Regions from separate parts of the Microbacterium sp. Clip185 genome, predicted to be linked through region 1. Evidence: predicted binding sites of a transcription regulator. Region 1 holds the regulator's gene; the other holds the start of a gene.
What was found. The regulator HrcA, encoded in region 1, represses chaperone genes, less so after heat shock. The targets are predictions, from matches to a motif close to TTNGCACTCGNNNNNNNCGAGTGCNAA.
Positions count from the first base shown of each region.

Region 2: the regulator HrcA is predicted to act here: its motif matches at 3,588-3,614, upstream of groES (co-chaperone GroES).

Region 1 covers NZ_CP117996.1:1,418,742-1,427,250, forward strand. The annotation lists gene lepA (translation elongation factor 4) at 1-1,463, shown strand, start outside; gene PQV94_RS06805 (DUF1990 family protein) at 1,515-2,165, shown strand; gene hemW (radical SAM family heme chaperone HemW) at 2,165-3,379, shown strand; gene PQV94_RS06815 (carboxylesterase/lipase family protein) at 3,381-4,796, opposite strand; gene hrcA (heat-inducible transcriptional repressor HrcA) at 4,898-5,935, shown strand; gene dnaJ (molecular chaperone DnaJ) at 5,978-7,087, shown strand; gene PQV94_RS06830 (16S rRNA (uracil(1498)-N(3))-methyltransferase) at 7,092-7,829, shown strand; gene PQV94_RS06835 (HIT domain-containing protein) at 7,853-8,200, shown strand; gene PQV94_RS06840 (PhoH family protein) at 8,232-8,509, shown strand, end outside.
Region 2 covers NZ_CP117996.1:700,841-709,349, reverse strand. The annotation lists gene PQV94_RS03435 (ABC transporter substrate-binding protein) at 682-1,998, opposite strand; gene rarD (EamA family transporter RarD) at 2,158-3,111, opposite strand; gene groES (co-chaperone GroES) at 3,203-3,499, opposite strand; gene PQV94_RS03420 (class I SAM-dependent methyltransferase) at 3,641-4,828, shown strand; gene PQV94_RS03415 (hypothetical protein) at 4,829-5,062, opposite strand; gene PQV94_RS03410 (hypothetical protein) at 5,120-5,647, opposite strand; gene tsaD (tRNA (adenosine(37)-N6)-threonylcarbamoyltransferase complex transferase subunit TsaD) at 5,689-6,747, opposite strand; gene rimI (ribosomal protein S18-alanine N-acetyltransferase) at 6,735-7,226, opposite strand; gene tsaB (tRNA (adenosine(37)-N6)-threonylcarbamoyltransferase complex dimerization subunit type 1 TsaB) at 7,238-7,918, opposite strand; gene tsaE (tRNA (adenosine(37)-N6)-threonylcarbamoyltransferase complex ATPase subunit type 1 TsaE) at 7,951-8,448, opposite strand.

The DNA.
Region 1 (8,509 bases):
CCAATCTGTATCTCGCGCTGGAGAACGACCTCACGATCATCCCGGTGCTGAACAAGATCGACCTGCCGGCAGCGGATCCCGAGAAGTACGCCGCCGAACTCGCGGGACTCATCGGCGGCGACCCCGAAGACGTGCTGCGCGTGAGTGGCAAGACGGGCATGGGCGTCGAGGGTCTGCTGGATCGGATCGTCGAACGCATCCCCGCGCCCGTCGGAGATCCCGCGGCGCCCGCGCGCGCGATGATCTTCGACTCCGTCTACGACGCGTACCGCGGTGTGGTGACGTACGTCCGCATGGTCGACGGCAAGCTCGAGCCGCGCGAGCGGATCCAGATGATGTCCACCAAGGCCACCCACGAACTGCTCGAGATCGGCGTGTCCAGCCCCGAGCCCGTCCCCACCAAGGGGCTCGGCGTGGGTGAGGTGGGCTATCTCATCACGGGGGTGAAGGACGTGCGCCAGTCGAAGGTCGGCGACACGATCACGAACCACCGCAAGCCCGCCACCGACGCGCTGCCCGGCTACACCGACCCGAAGCCCATGGTCTTCTCGGGTATCTACCCGATCGACGGCAGCGACTACGCGGAGCTGCGCGAGGCGCTCGACAAGCTGAAGCTCTCCGACGCGTCGCTGCAGTACGAGCCGGAGACCTCGGTCGCCCTCGGCTTCGGCTTCCGCTGCGGGTTCCTGGGGCTCCTGCACCTCGAGATCATCACCGAGCGGCTCTCGCGCGAATTCGGCCTCGACCTGATCACGACCGCCCCCTCGGTGACGTACGAGGTCATGACCGACACGGGCGAGACGGTCACCGTCACCAACCCGAGCGAGTACCCGGACGGCCGCGTGGCGGAGGTGTCCGAGCCCGTCGTCAAGGTCGGCATCCTGCTGCCCAAGGACTACGTCGGCACCGTCATGGAGCTGTGCCAGTCGCGCCGGGGCACGCTGCTGGGAATGGACTATCTCAGCGAGGACCGCGTCGAGCTGCGCTACAACATGCCGCTCGGCGAGATCGTGTTCGACTTCTTCGACCACCTCAAGAGCCGCACGCAGGGCTACGCGAGCCTCGACTACGAACCCGCAGGATCCCAGACCGCCGACCTCGTGAAGGTCGACATCCTCCTGCAGGGCGAGAAGGTCGACGCCTTCAGCTCGATCGTGCACCGTGAGAAGGCCTACGCCTACGGCACCATGATGACCGAGCGGCTGCGCAAGCTCATCCCTCGCCAGCAGTTCGAGGTTCCGATCCAGGCCGCCATCGGCGCGCGGATCATCGCCCGCGAGAACATCCGGGCCATCCGCAAGGACGTGCTCGCCAAGTGCTACGGCGGTGACATCACGCGTAAGCGCAAGCTCCTCGAGAAGCAGAAGGAGGGCAAGAAGCGCATGAAGATGGTCGGGCGCGTCGAGGTTCCCCAGGAGGCGTTCATCGCCGCGCTGTCGGGCGACGTCGAGACGAAGAAGTAGGGGATTCACATTCGGATCATGCGTCCAGGCCGGCTCGGTACGCTGGAGACCATGCGCCGTGGGACCTTCCGGGACGAGACCGTCGACTACGCCGCCGTCGGGGCGACGCAGGCTTCCGACCTCCTCCAGTACCCGCCGGAGAAGAGCATTCCCGCCCAGGAGTCGTGGAAGCTCGGCAGTGGTGAGGAGCGCTTCCGCTCTGCGGGCGACGCGCTCCTGTCGTGGCGGGCGCTTCGCGACGGCGGCATCTCGATCGCAGAGGTGCGCCCCGCATCCGACCCGAGCTACTCGGGAGTCTCGTTCGACGACGAGGGGCAGCCGATCGCGCCCAGTCGCCTCGACGCCGACCAGCGCTTCGACGCCGACGGAACGCCGTATGTGGCCGCCGGTTCATCGGTGCACGTGCGCGGGCGCGTCGGCGGCTACCGCGTCGATGCGGAGCTGCGCGTGATCTTCGTGGTCGAGGAGAAGCGACGCATCGGTTTCGCCCTGGGCACGGTGCGTGACTCGGTCGTCAGCGGCGAGGAATCGTTCATGATCGAATGGCGCGGCGATGACGAGGTGTGGTTCACCGTCCGCGCCTTCGACCGCCCGGTCTCGCCGCTGTATCGTCTGGTTCCCGCGCTCGTGCGCCGCCGCCGCCGCGAGCTCTTCGGCCGGTACCTGCGTGCGATCTCGCCCATGTACACGACCCCCGCCTGATGACACCATCTGTTCTTCCCGACGGCGACCTCGCACCCGCCGACGGCGCTCTTCCCGAGGGTACGGCGGTGGATCCCACCACTGATTTCGGCGTCTACATCCATGTGCCGTATTGCCGGGTGCGTTGCGGATACTGCGACTTCAACACGTATACGGCCGACGAGTTGCGCGGACACCGCCGCGACGACTACCCCGACGACCTGAGCCGTGAGATCGCTCTGGCGACCCGGGTGCTGGCGTCCCACCCACGCCCGGCCCAGACGGTCTTCTTCGGCGGGGGCACACCGACCCTGCTGTCGTCGGCGGCGCTGGGCGGCATGCTGCACGCCGTCCGCGAGGGCTTCGGCATCGCAGAGGGCGCCGAGATCACCGTCGAGGCCAACCCGGATTCCGTGACCCACGCGTCGCTTGCCGAGCTGGCTGAGGCCGGGGTGACGCGCGTGTCGATCGGGATGCAATCGACCGTTCCGCACGTTCTGGCGGCCCTCGACCGCACGCACGACCCCGCCAATGTGGCCGCAGCCGTCGCCGGAGCGCGAGCTGCCGGGCTCGATGTGAGCGTCGATCTCATCTACGGCGCACCGGGGGAGTCCCTGTCCGATTGGCGCGCCTCGGTCGAGGCCGCCTTGGCGCTGGAACCGGATCATCTCTCCGCCTACGCGCTCATCATCGAGGACGGCACAAAGCTCGCCCGCCGCATCCGCGCCGGCGAGGTCCCCGCGCCCGACGACGATCTGCAGGCAGAGATGTACGAGCTCGTCGACGATGCGATGGCGGATGCGGGCTTCGACTGGTATGAGGTCTCGAACTGGGCGCGCGGCGCCGAGCACCGCTCACGCCACAATCTCGCATATTGGCGCGGCACCGACTGGTGGGGGTTCGGACCGGGCGCTCACAGCCACATCGCCGGCGTTCGCTGGTGGAACGTCAAGCACCCTGCCGCCTACGCTCAGAGGCTGTCGCTGGGTGCGTCGCCGGCGGCGGCCAGGGAGGTCCCCGACCAGGAGGCCCGCACGCTCGAGCGGATCCTCCTGGAGTCCCGCATCCGTGAGGGGCTGCCGATCGAGGTGGTTCCGAGCGACCGACGCAGCGCCGTAGCCGGGCTCATCGCCGACGGTCTCGTGGAGGGGGCGTCAGCACTGCGTGGACGCATCGTGCTGACGCGCCGCGGCCGGCTGCTCGCCGATGCGGTCGTGCGCGAGCTGACCGACTGAGTCAGTGGGTCAGCGCCGCGAGCGCCGCCGCGCGCGGCAGCGCCACATCGTGCGTCACGCTGTCGTAGCGGCGCACGAGCGAACCGTCGCGGAACGCGGGCCAGCCCGGGTCGCCGGTCTCGGCGAAACGTATCCAGTCGCCGTGCATCCGTGTCGCCAGCTCTTGCGGGGCATCGGTCCCGGCCATCGTGACCGCGCCTTCGTCTCCCAGCGCGTCGAAGACGAAGCCGATCTCCAGGGCGTGAGCAGCGCGGAGGTCGCGCACGGGACTCGGCCAGGCGAACTCGTAGACGAAGGTCGGGGCCGTGCGCCCGCGCGCGATCTCGACTGCCGGTTGGCGCACGACCAGATCCGTCAGGACCTGTCCGATGATCTCGCCCGGGGAGGCGGCAGGGAATGCCTCACGGTAGGCGCGCCACACGCCGCGGGGCAGGCGCTTCGCCAGAGCGAGCAGCGCGTACGTGCCGCGCGAGAGTTTGGCGAAGGCGGCGGGAGTGTCCCAGAGGCGGTACTCGTCGGTGTTCGTGCCGATGACCACCGGAACGTCGGCGCCGATGAGTGCGCGCCGGGGATTCTCCGGCAGGGTCGTCGGATCGATGGTCGCGTTGAAGCCCGGGGCGGCCTTGATGAGCGTCGAGTTCGCGGTCAGTTCATCCCTGGCCGCGACGAGTCGCTGCGGCGGGATCCGACGGAAGGCCTCCGCGGTGGCGGGGACTCCGAGCCGGCGGGCGATGTCTCGGGCGGGACGCGCGGCGCGCTCGGTCGTCGCGGCGTCCAGGGGTCCTGACTCGATGATCGCGCCCGCGAGAAAGGGACGCAGATCCTCGCGGGCCAGGAGTGCTGCCACCACGGCACCGCCGGCGGACTCGCCAAAGATCGTGATCCGAGAGGGGTCGCCGCCGAAGCGCGCGATGTTGCGGTGGGTCCACCGCAATGCCTCGGCGGCGTCGGCGAGCCCGATGTTGCGCGGCGCGTCGGGCAGGACCGAGAACCCTTCCGCTCCCAACCGGTAGTTCGCCGAGACGAAGACGACGCCGTCGCGTGCGAAGGGGGTGCCGTCGTAGGTGCTGATCGCCGCGGTGCCGCGCTCGAGCGCTCCACCGTGGAACCAGAGCATGACGGCGGCGCCGTCCGCCTGCTCGGGCCGCCACACATTGACGGTCAGGATGTCGTCGCCGGGGATGATCGTCGACGGGAGGAGCTTGCCGATCTCACCAGGGTACGGCGACTGCGGCGACGTGGGGCCGAAGCCCGTGGCCTCGCGAACGCCTTCCCACTCCGCGACCGGCTCGGGCAGGGCGAATCTGCGCGAGCCGACAGGAGGCTCGGCATACGGGATGGCGAGGTAACGCTCGATCCCCTCGGTGCGGGTCCCGGAAACGGCTCCGGCCTCGGTGTGGACGACAGGATGCGACATACGACCTCCTCTCGCGAGTCTACGGGCGGCTTCCGGAGACTCGCGGCCCGAGCGCGCTAGAATTGGCACTCCCAGACCTCGAGTGCCAGGAGGGAGTGCGCATGGTCAGCGATCGGGGACTCGACGTGCTTCGGGCGATCGTCCAGGACTACGTCGAGACGCGTGAACCCGTCGGCAGCAAGTCGATCGTCGAACGTCACTCGTTCGGCGTGTCCGCTGCGACGATCCGCAACGACATGGCGCTGCTCGAGGACGAGGAGCTCATCACCGCACCCCACACCTCGTCCGGCCGGGTGCCCACAGACAAGGGCTACCGCGTCTTCGTGAACCACCTCGCCGAGCTGCGCCCGCTCACGAGCGCCCAGCGCTCGGCGATCACGGCATTCCTCGGAGCTCCGGCAGATCTGGACGACATGCTCGGACGCACGGTGCGCGCCCTTACCCAGCTCACCGGACAGGTCGCTCTCGTGCAGTACCCCTCGTTCGAGCGGGCGAGTATCACCCATGTCGAGCTCGTCCACCTCGGCGGGTCGCGCCTTGTCGTCGTGCTCGTCACCGATACCGGCCGGGTGTCGCAGCGTCTGATGGCGGGCCCCGAGCCGCTCGAGGAGTCGGATGTCGCGACGCTGCGTGCGCAGGTGTCGGTGCTGGTCACCGGGCGACCGGTGCGCGAGGGCACGCAACGGGTCGCGCAGGCACTGGCCGAGACGCTGACCGACAGCCGGGCCGACCGTGCCCTCGGCGCGCTGCTTCGCACGGTCGGCGAAGAGCTCGACGAGTTCCGCCAGGACCGGTTGGTGATGGCGGGAAGCGCCAACCTCGCCCGCGCGGAAGGCGACTTCCGCGGCAGCATCTACCCGCTTCTGGAAGCGATCGAGGAGCAGGTCACGCTGCTGCGTCTGATGGGTGAGATGGTGGCCGACGAGCAGGGGCTCGCCGCATCCATCGGGCGCGAGAACGAGGCGTTCGGACTTGTCGAGGCGTCGGTCGTGGCCAGCGACTACGACACGACCGGAGGGCAGGCGCGCGTGGGCGTGCTCGGCCCAACTCGCATGGACTACTCCAGCAACCTCGCGGCCGTCCGTGCCGTGGCTCACTATCTGAGTCGTCTGCTGGAAGAAGACGAACGCGCGCGTTGAGCGCGCGACACGATTCCGCGGGACGCGGACGGGAAGGCTGAAGTGGCAGACCACTACGAAGTACTCGGGGTGCCTCGCGACGCATCGCAGGACGACATCAAGAAGGCGTACCGCAAGCTGGCGCGCCAGCTGCATCCCGATGTGAACCCGGGCGAGGACGCGGCGGAGAGGTTCAAGCTCGTCACGCACGCCTACGACGTGCTGAGCGACAGCGAGCAGCGTCGTCGATACGACATGGGCGGCGACAGCGGTGGATTCGGCGGAGCCCAGGGCTTCGGCGGGTTCAGCGACATCTTCGACACCTTCTTCGGTGGCGGCGGAGCGGGCCGCGTCCGCCCGCGCTCGCGCACCGAACGCGGCCAGGACGCCCTCGTGCGCGTGACGCTCGAGCTGCGAGAAGTGATCTTCGGCGCACACCGCGACATCGAGGTGGACACCGCGGTGCTCTGCGAGACGTGCGAGGGCGGCTGCTGCCAGCCCGGCACCTCGCCGGTCACGTGCGACATCTGTCACGGCAGCGGCCACGTGCAGCGCACTGTCCGGAGCCTGCTGGGCAACGTCGTCACCAACCAGCCCTGCGCGACGTGCCAGGGTTACGGCACCACCATCCCCTACCCCTGCGCGACCTGTCAGGGCCAGGGGCGGGTTCGCGCGCGCCGGACCGTCTCGGTGGACATCCCCGCGGGCGTCGAGACCGGCCTGCGGCTGCAGCTTCCGGGCTCCGGAGAAGTGGGCCCCGCGGGCGGTCCCCACGGCGACCTGTATCTGGAGATCACGGTGGCGGCCGACGAGGTGTTCAGCCGCGACGGCGACGACCTGCTCGCGACCCTCGACGTCTCGATGCCCGACGCGATTCTCGGAACCACGACGAGGATCGAGGCTCTCGACGGCCCGGTCGATCTGGAGCTGCGCGCCGGGGTCCAGGCCGGCGACGTGCTGACGATCAAGGGACGCGGCATCACGCCGCTGCGCGGCAACCAGCGCGGCGACTTGAAGATCGGGGTGCACGTGGTCACCCCGACGCGCCTCGACCACAAGGAGCGTGCTCTCATCGAGGAGTTCGCCAAGAAGACCAAGGCTCCCGCGCCGCGGCTGTCGGAGTTCCAGCAGGGGCTGTTCGCCAAGCTGCGCGACCGCTTCCGCAACGGGTGATCCGATGGCACTGCACTTCCTCCTCGACGACGCGTCCGACGCACAGCCCGGCCGCACCGTGACCCTGACCGGAGCCGAGGCGCACCACGCCGCCACCGTGCGCCGGGTGCGCGTGGGCGAGGAGGTCACGATCGGCGACGGGCGAGGCGTCTGGGCGACCGGGACGTGCACGAGCGTCGCGCCCCGCGAGGTCGCGGTGGAGGTCCATCAGCGGGAGGACGTGGCGGCCCCCTCACCCCGGCTCGTGCTCGTCCAGGCGTTGGCGAAGGGCGACCGCGACGAAATGGCGGTGCAGGCGGCCACGGAGCTCGGTGTCGCCGAGGTCGTGCCGTGGCAGGCCGCTCGCAGCGTCTCGCGCTGGGATGCCGCCAAGGCGGTCAAGGGGCGTGCGCGCTGGGCCCAGATCGTCCGCGAAGCTGCGAAGCAGGCGCATCGCGCGTGGGTTCCGGAGGTGAGCGAGGTGCGCACGAGCGCACAGGTCGCGCAGCGTGCCGCCGTCGTCCCGACGCTCGTCCTGGAGCCCGGCGCGTCCGAGTCCCTCAGCGCCAGGATGCAGGAGCTGCGGGACGCCCCGGAGATCCTGCTCGTCGTGGGGCCCGAGGGAGGGATCGATGCTGCGGAGCTCGAGACCTTCGCCGCGGCGGGCGCGCATCCGGTGCGCCTCGGCGCAGGAGTGCTGCGCACCTCCACCGCAGGACCGGCCGCACTCGCCGCCATCGAGGCGCTCCTGGGTCGGTGGTGAACGCGCACGCATAGACTGGAGGAATGAGCGAGCCGTCCGTGTTCACCCGCATCCTGCAGGGCGAGATCCCCGCGGAGATCCTCCACGAGACCGACCGCGTCTTCGTCATCCGTGACATCGCGCCACAGGCTCCGATCCACCTCCTGGTGATCCCGAAGACCGCGGAGTACCGCGATGTCGTCGCACTCGCGGCGGGCGAGCCCGATCTGCTGGCCGAGATGGTCGAGGTCGCGGGCAGGGTTGCGGCGAAGCACGCGGACGGCGACTTCCGCCTCGTCTTCAACTCCGGCGCCGGTGCGGGTCAGACCGTCTTCCACGTGCACGCCCACGTTCTCGCCGGCGACCTGTCGGAGGGGAGCGTCGGTGCCTGAGCAGTCTCAGCCCGAAGCCGTCGAGAAGCTCATGGCCGACGGCATCGCCATGGTGCAGTTGCTCGGGCCTCAGGACCGCCTCCTCCGCGTCGTCGAGCGCGAGCATCCGGATGTCGACGTGCACGTGCGCGGCAACGAGATCACTCTCTCCGGCTCTGCGGCCGACGTCGCTGCAGCCAAGGCGCTCGTGGAAGAGCTGTTGGTCATGACGCGGCGCGGACAGGACCTCGGCCCCGCCGACGTCGCCTCGTCGCGCCGCATCCTCGACATGGACGGCGGGATGCGTCCGTCGGAGGTCATGGGCGAGGC
Region 2 (8,509 bases), 720 kb from region 1:
GAGCCCGACGCCGGCAAGGCCTGAGATCCGCGCGGCGCCACACGCCGCCTGAGCGCTCCGAAGGGGGCGGATGCACCCGCATCCGCCCCCTTCTCCGTTGCCGGCCCTCAGCCCCGCTCCTGCGGCGCGGAGCCTCGGTTCCCGCCCCACCTCGCCGCGCGCCCACCCCACCGCGCGCCCTGTGCTCGCCCGCGCGAGCCGCCCGTTCGAGAGACCCGAAACGCGACCCGAACACCCCCGGCGCGACAACACGCGTCCCTCCAACACAGGCGCCGCCCGTTCAAGAGACCCCAAACGCGACCCCAACGCCCCCGGCGCGACAACACGCGTCCCTCCAACACAGGCGCCGCCGGTTCAAGAGACCCCAAACGCGACCCGAACGCCCCCGGACACGACAACACGCGTCCCTCCAACACGCGTCCCTCGAACACAGGCCCCACCCGTTCGAGAGACCCGAAACGCGACGCCAACGCCCCCGACACGACAAGAGGCGTCCCTCGAACGCGCAACCCACACGCTCAAGAGACCCGAGCGGGACGAGGGCGGGGCGAATGCGGGGCGAGGGCGGGACGCGCGCGAGGGCACCGCCCCGGAAACGCACGAACGCCCCCGGGCGGACCCGGAAACGCACGAACGCCCCCGGGCGGACCCGGGGGCGTTCGTGTGAGCGGAGCAGTCAGATCAAGACTTGCCCTCGACAGCGCTCTGCCAGACGGGCTTGTTGTCACCGTCGAACTTGTAGATGCCGATGAAGGCGCTCGAGGGATCGTTCTTGTCGTTGAACGGTCCCGTACCGGCGACACCCGTGTAGTGGATGTCCTTGCCGCCGGCGATGAGCTCCTTGCAGTCCGCGTACGTGGAGCACTCCTCGCCACCCGTCGCGCCCGACACCGCCGCCAGGTTCGCCTGGATGGTCGCGGGGTCGGTGGCGCCGCCCTTCAGGGCCGCGAGGGCCGAGAGGATGACGGCGTCGTACGACTCAGCCGAGTAGGAGTAGTCGTCCAGGGCCGAGCCCTCGACCGACTTGTGCCACGCGGAGGCCTTCTCCTTGAAGTCCTCGGCGGGGTTGGCACCAGGAATCGTTCCCTGTGCTCCCTCGAGGGTTCCGGGCTCGAAGTCCTTCGAGAAGTCCGACGTGTTGCCGTCCGTGTAGTAGGTGCGGGACATGTCCCAGCCCTGCGACACGAGCTCGGGGATGATCGCCTTGGTCTCGTCGAAGGCGATGATCACGATCGCGTCGGGGTTGGTGGCCAGCGCCGCCGTCACCTCGGACGAGAAGGTGGTCTGACCGGGAGGGAACTCCTGGCCGGCGCCCTTGGCGCCGTAGGTGACCGCTCCACCCGCGCCCGTGACCGTCTGCTCGATCACATCGCGCAGACCCGTGCCGTACGCGTCGTTGAACACGAGGAAGGCGATGTTCGCGTTGCCGTCGCTCGTGATGAGCTGACCCAGCGCGGAACCCTGCACCGTGTCCGGCGGAGCGGTGCGGAAGTAGAAGGGCGAGTAGCCCGAGAGCGACGCCGCCGTGTTCGCGGGCGAGATCTGCACGATCGGGCTCGCGCTCTTGGTGAGCTTGTCGACGACGTTCAGCGACACCGAGGAGGATGCGGCGCCGATCACGATCGAGACCTTCGCGTTGATGAGCTCGTCGGCCGAGGCGGAGGAGACCGTCATGTCGTTGCTGTCACCGGAGTCGGTCCAGAACGTACATGCCTTGTCGCCCGCGGCGACGATGTCGTCGACAGCCAGGCCGACACCGGCGATCTCGGGCGGGCCGAGGAATGCCAGGGTTCCGGTGGTGGGCAGCAGGGTGCCGACCTTCAGGATGTCAGCGCTCGTGGTGCCGTCGGCGCAGTTCTGCGCCGAGTAGTCGCCGCCACCTGCGTCTGAGCTGCCGGAGGGCGCTGCTTCGCCCCCGCCGGCACACCCGACGAGCGCAAGCGCCGAGACGCCCGCGAGGGCGGTCGCGGCAAACCACGCCTTCTTGGAGTGAACCATCTGGTTCCGTCCTTTCACTCTTCAATGCGCGACCTGGACGCCGCGTTGCGCCAGAAGCTAGCCGCGCATTGTTACGAGTGTGTTGTAGGCGCGCGTCGCGCACAGTCCCCGCACCCTTTCGCGACGAAATCGTTATGAATCACGCCGCTTTTCGACGCATTACGCCAATTCGGCCACGTCAGACGGAGCGTTCTGCAATCCTGCGCCCCGGCGTGCACGGCGCGAGGCGACGACGGAATCCGCGGTCAACAGGATGAGCGCCGCCCACACGAGCGCGAAGCCCGCCCAGCGTCCGGCCGTCATCGGCTCACCCAGCACCCACCATCCGATGAGGAACTGCAGCACGGGTGCGACGAACTGGATGATGCCGAGCAACGTCAGAGGCGCCCGGCGCGCGCCCGCGGCGAACAGCAGCAGCGGAACGGCCGTCACGACCCCCGCCAGGGCGAGGGCCACCGTGGTGCCGACCCCCGCGGACGCGAAGCCCAGTCCTGTCGTCAGTCCCACCACGACCAGCTGCACGAGGGCGAGCGGCGTGAGCCAGAGCGATTCGAGAGTGAGCCCGCTGACCGCATCCACGGACGGGCCGATCTTCTTCTTCACGAGTCCGTAGAAGCCGAACGAGAACGCGAGGATGAGGGCAATCCACGGCATCGCGCCGTAGCCGACCACGATCACCACGACCGCGGCGGTCGCGAGCCCGATCGCGACCCACTGGGTAGGGCGCAGCCGCTCTCGCAGCACCAGCACGCCCAGCAGCACCGTGACGATCGGGTTGATGAAGTAGCCGAGGCTCGTCTCGATGACGTGGCCGCTGAGAGTGCCGATGAGGTAGGTCTGCCAGTTGACGTAGATCAGGATGCCGGCGAGCACGGTGAGGGCGACGAGCCTGCCCTGGCGCAGGATCGCCGCGAGGCGCCGCCACGAGCGCGTCACCACGATCAGGAGCGCGCAGAACACGAGCGACAACAGGATGCGCCACGCGACGATCTCGAAGGCGCCCACGGGCGCGAGCAGCAGGAAGTACAGCGGGAGCACGCCCCACAGCAGATATGCGGAGAAGGCGTAGAGGCCGCCGGCGAGGCCCTGCTCGGTGGGGGTGCGTGGGTTCACCGATCCAGCCTAGAACCGCAGCCGCCACCGGGACGCGCCCGCAATGAACGAAGCCCCCGACCGAGTGGCCGGGGGCTTCGAGGGGGCGATGTCAGCGAACGACGACCGCGAGCACGTCGCGTGCGGAGAGCACGAGGTACTCGTCGGCGCCGAACTTGACCTCGGTGCCGCCGTACTTGCTGTAGATCACGCGGTCGCCGACGGCGACGTCGAGCGGAACACGGTTGCCGTTGTCGTCGATGCGGCCGGGACCAACGGCCACGACCTCGCCCTCCTGGGGCTTCTCCTTGGCGGTGTCGGGGATGACCAGGCCACTAGCGGTGGTCTGCTCGGCCTCGACCTGCTGGATGACGATGCGGTCCTCGAGCGGCTTGATGGAAACCGACACGGTCTACCTCTTCTTTCTCGCTTCGTGAAACGGAAGACTCAGTTAGCACCCTCACACCGAGAGTGCTAATGGCAAGTCTAGAGGCGTCCTGGCACTCGTGCAACGCGAGTGCCAACACGGCCTCGCGCCTAGGCTGGAGCGATGGAGATGAGCGAGCTGCGCGCCCTTCTCACCCCCGAGGGCCTGCGCCTGTTGGATGAGACGGGCCCGGTCGAATCGACGGCAGCCGTCGCGGCGGCCGTCAGCAGGCTCCGCGCCGCGGGCCACGGGCCCGACCTCGTCTCCGCCGTCGTCGGCCAGGCGCGACTCCGTTCGCGCGCCGCAGTGAAGTTCGGGCCGTTCGCCGCCCGGATGCTCTTCACCCCGGCGGGTCTCGAGCAGGCCACGCGCCTGAGCGTGGCCGCCCGCCATGCCGGCCGGTTCCGCGACGCAGGTCGCCGCCGCATCGCGGATCTCGGGTGCGGCATCGGCGGCGACGCCCTGGGTTTCGCGGCCCTCGGGCTCGAGGTCACCGCGGTGGACGCCGATGAGCCGACGGCCGCCGTCGCCGCCTACAATCTGGCCCCCTTCGGCGACACCGTCACGGTTTCGCACGCCCGCGCGGAGGACGTCGATCTCAGCGACATGGATGCGGTGTGGCTCGACCCCGCGCGCCGCCCGGTGGGCGGCAGCCACAACGATCGGCTGCACCAGGACGAGTACAGTCCGGCACTCAGCTGGGCGTTCGAGCTCGCCGGACGCGTCCCCACCGGGATCAAGCTCGGCCCCGGCTTCGACCGCGACAGCATCCCCGACGATGTCGAGGCGCAGTGGATCAGCGTGGACGGGTCGACGATCGAGCTCGTGCTCTTCTCCCGGGAGCTGGCGCGCGAGGGGGTACGGCGCGCGGCGCTCGTCGTCCGCGGCGACGAGGTGCACGAGCTCACCTCCGCCCGAGACGCGGAGGATGTCGCCCCCCGCCCGCTCGGCGCGTTCCTGCACGAACCCGACGGCGCCGTCATCCGGGCCCGATTGATCGGAGACGTGGCGCGATCGCTGGATGCGGGTACGCTCGACGAACGCATCGCGTACCTCACCTCGGACGAGCCGGTCACGAGCCCTTTCGTGCAGAGCTTCCGCGTGCGCGAGCAGCTCCCCGCCGACGAGAAGAAGCTCGCCAGGGCTCTGCGCGAACGCGGCATCGGCACGCTCGAGATCAAGAAGCGCGGCGTCGACGTGGACCCGGCCCAGCTGCGCACCCGGCTCAAGCTCAAGGGCGATGCCTCGGCCACGCTGCTGTTGACGCGGATCGGCGACAAACGGACGGCGATCCTGGCGGATCGCGTCTGATCAGCCCTCGCCGACGGCCCTGCGTCGTCGGAACATCGCCCCCGCGCACACGAATGCCGCGGCGGCTCCGATCACGATCCCGCCTGCCGCAACGACCGCCGCCGCCCCCAGCAGCGCGTTGTCGTCGAGAAACGCCGACACGGCGATGAACACGACGCTCGGCACCAGCATGCAGGCCAGAATCCCGGCAGTGACCACGATGACAGGGCTGATTCGTCCCCACTCGATCCCCATGCTTGCGAACCTATCAAGCGCAGCCGGCCCACACGGCACGCTCGGAGGGGAGAAACGTCAGCCGAGCCAGCCCGACCGAATACCGGCGTACACGAGCCATCCCGCGCTGTAGACCAACGAGAGGGCGCCGAGGGCCACGCCCCACGCCGCGATCGGGCGGCTCTCCACCCTCCCGCGCAGCGACATAAGCCCCAGGACGACCGCCCCTACCCCGATCGGGAACCCCCAGCCGACCACGATGGCGACGATGAGGGCCACCACCGCGAACCCGAGCGAGAGGGTCGCGAAGTTGGCGGGCGCGCCCGCATCCGTCGTGGGCAGGGTCGCGGTCGTCGCGAGGGGCTCCTCGTGCTCGGCGACCTGCTCCTGCACGTCGACGGGCGCGGTCGGCGGGCGGGTGAATCCACCGCGATGGGTGCCGGGCAGCGCGGCGGCCTGCGTCGGGACGACGACGTCGTCCGAGGGCGACTCGACGCGGGCGAGGACCGGCCGGTCGTCGACGGGGCTCTTCTCCGGCGAGGGATCCAGGGCCGCGGCCAGCAGCGGCTGCGCGGCCGCGTCGTCCGGCCCGAACGCCGATGTCATCGACGCCGGCTCTTCCGGCGCGTCTCCTTCCCGCTCGTGACTCACCGCTGCTCCGCGACCTGGATCTCGGTGACCGGCAGCGTGGAATCGGCGCCGAAGCGCAGCGTCGAGGGAGCGCGCCCCGCAGAGATGAGCTCGGCGGCCAGGGCCGCGATCATCGCCCCGTTGTCGGTGCACAGACTCAGCGGCGGGATGCGGACCGCGACGCCGGCCGCCGTGCCGCGCTCCACAGCCACGTCGCGCAGCCTGCGGTTGGCGATGACGCCGCCGCCCAGCAGCAGGCGCGGCACGTCGTAGCGTTCGCACGCATCCAGCGCCTTGGTCACGAGCACGTCCACGACCGCCTCGCGGAAGGATGCGGCGACGTCGGGCACAGAGGCGTCCGGCGTCTGCTCGAGGTAGCGCGCCACGGCCGTCTTCAGACCCGAGAACGAGAAGTCGTAGCGGTGCTCCGCCATGTCGGACGCGCGGGAGAGCCCGCGCGGGAAGCGGATGGCGGTGGGATCGCCCTCGGCGGCGGCGCGGTCGATCTGCGGACCTCCCGGGTAGGGCAGGCCCAGGATGCGAGCGACCTTGTCGAACGCCTCCCCCGCGGCGTCGTCCACCGTCTCGCCGAGCAGCTCCACATCGCTCGTGAGGTCGCGCACGAGCAGCAGGGAGGTGTGCCCGCCGCTGACGAGCAGGGCCACCGTCGGATACTCGAGGGGTGCCGCATCCGCATCGAGGATGTCGGCGGCGATGTGCCCGACGAGGTGGTTGACGGCGTACAGCGGCTTGCCGAGCCCCACAGCGAGCGCCTTCGCCGCCCCCACACCCACCATGAGGGCGCCCGCGAGTCCTGGCCCGGAGGTGACGGCGACCGCATCCAGGTCGTGGAGGCCGACTCCCGCCTCGGCGAGCGCGGCGTGGATCGCGGGCTGCAGCGCCTCCAGGTGAGCGCGCGCGGCGACCTCGGGGACGACCCCGCCGTAACGGGCGTGCTCGTCCATGGAGCTGGCGATCGTGTTGGTCAGCAGCTCACGACCTCGGACGATGCCGATACCGGTCTCGTCGCAACTTGTCTCGATGCCGAGCACGAGTGGTCCGCTCACGAGCACCATCCTCCGTTCACACCGGATGCCGCCGCATCCTCACCGCGGGCCGCCGCCCACGCCGGCACGTCAAGGCGCATGACGATCGCGTCGACGTCGTCGGGCTGGTAGTAGCGGGGGCGCCGGCCTGCCTCGACGAAGCCCTCCGAGGCATACAGTCCCCGAGCGACGGGGTTGTCGTCGCGCACCTCGAGGAACACCTCACGGACGCCTCGTTCGTCGGCCTTCGCCAACAGCGTGCGCAGCAGCGCCCGTCCGAAGCCCCGCCCCCGCGCCGTCTCGTCCAGGGCGATCGTCTGGATGTCGCCGTCGCGCGCTCCGGCCGGCGCACGCAGGCCCGCGTAGCCGATCAGCCGGCCGCCCTCCTCCAGCACGACGTAGTGCCCGTGGGGCGAGGCGAGCTCCTCGCGCATCATGGCATCGCTCCACGCATCCGTCGGAAAGCTCGCCCGCTCCAGGCGCATGATCGCGTCGAGATCGGCCGGCATCGCCGGGCGGATCACGACCCCACCCGCTTGGGCGCGTGCGGGCTCGTGACGTCGGGGGAACGCAGGTACAGCGGCTCATCCGCGGCGATCGAGCGGCCTGCCGCCACCGCGCGCGCTCCGCACAGCGCGAGCACCGTGGCGGGGATCGCACTCGCGTCCATGCGCGCAGCGCCGAGCGCCGCGAGCCGGTCATCCAGCTCGTCGCGCGGGCTCAAGGCGGGACCGGTGACCCGCTCGGGCAGGCCGTCGTCGTCGAGGCCGCGGTAGACCGTGTAGGCGAACTCGCGACGCCGCGCGTCGGTGACGACGGCGAACGTGCCGGCGTCCGCATCCTCCATCGTCGAGGCGAGCAGCACACCGAGCGCGACGGCGTCGTGGCTCGCGACGGGCACCACGGGCACGCCCCGGGCGAGCGCGAAGGCGCGCGCGGCGGCGATGCCGATCCGCAATCCCGTGAAGGGGCCAGGACCCATGCCCGCGACGACGTGCGTGATGCGGGCGTCGTCGTCGGCTCCCAGCCCCGAGCCGTGCGCAGCCGTCGTCGCGGCAGCCTGGGTCACGGTGAGAAGCAGGTCGCCGATGACCTCGGCGTGGCCCAGAGGGTTGTCGCTGGAGACGTCGGCGCGCACGACGCCGTCGGGGTCGATGACGGCCAGCGCCGTTCCGAGCGAGGTGTCGATGCCGAGGAACACCTCTCCAGGGTAATGGGGCAGCGCGTCGGCCCTCAGAGGGTGTGGTGCGTGATCGTCACCAGACGCGGCGTCTCGGCATCGAGGTCGTCGTTGTGCCGCTGATACGTGCCGCAGGCGCTGTCGACGCCGCGACCATCCCACTCGCGGTCGAGCTCGACCTCCCACCAGGAGTCCGCGATCGCCTCGATGAGCCCGTGACCCCACTCCACGACCACGACCGAGCCCGGCAGATCGATGTCGAGGTCGTCGAGCTCCGCCGCCGATCCCAAGCGGTAGGCGTCCACGTGGACCAGCGGCGCTCCGCCGGTGAGCGAGGGATGCGTGCGTGCGATCACGAAGGTGGGGCTCTGGATCGGACCGCGCACGCCGAGCCCCGCGGCGATCCCGCGCGTCAGGGTCGTCTTGCCCGCGCCGAGCGCCCCCGTCAGCACGACGACGTCGCCCGCGCGCAGACGCTCGCCGATCTCCCGCCCCAGCTGCTCCATCGCCTGCGGCGAGACGATCTCCCGTTCGCCGAGCAACTCGTCCATCGTGCGCTCACCGACCTCGTCCGTCATGTCGTCTGGAACACCGGGGGTGCCGGATTCATGC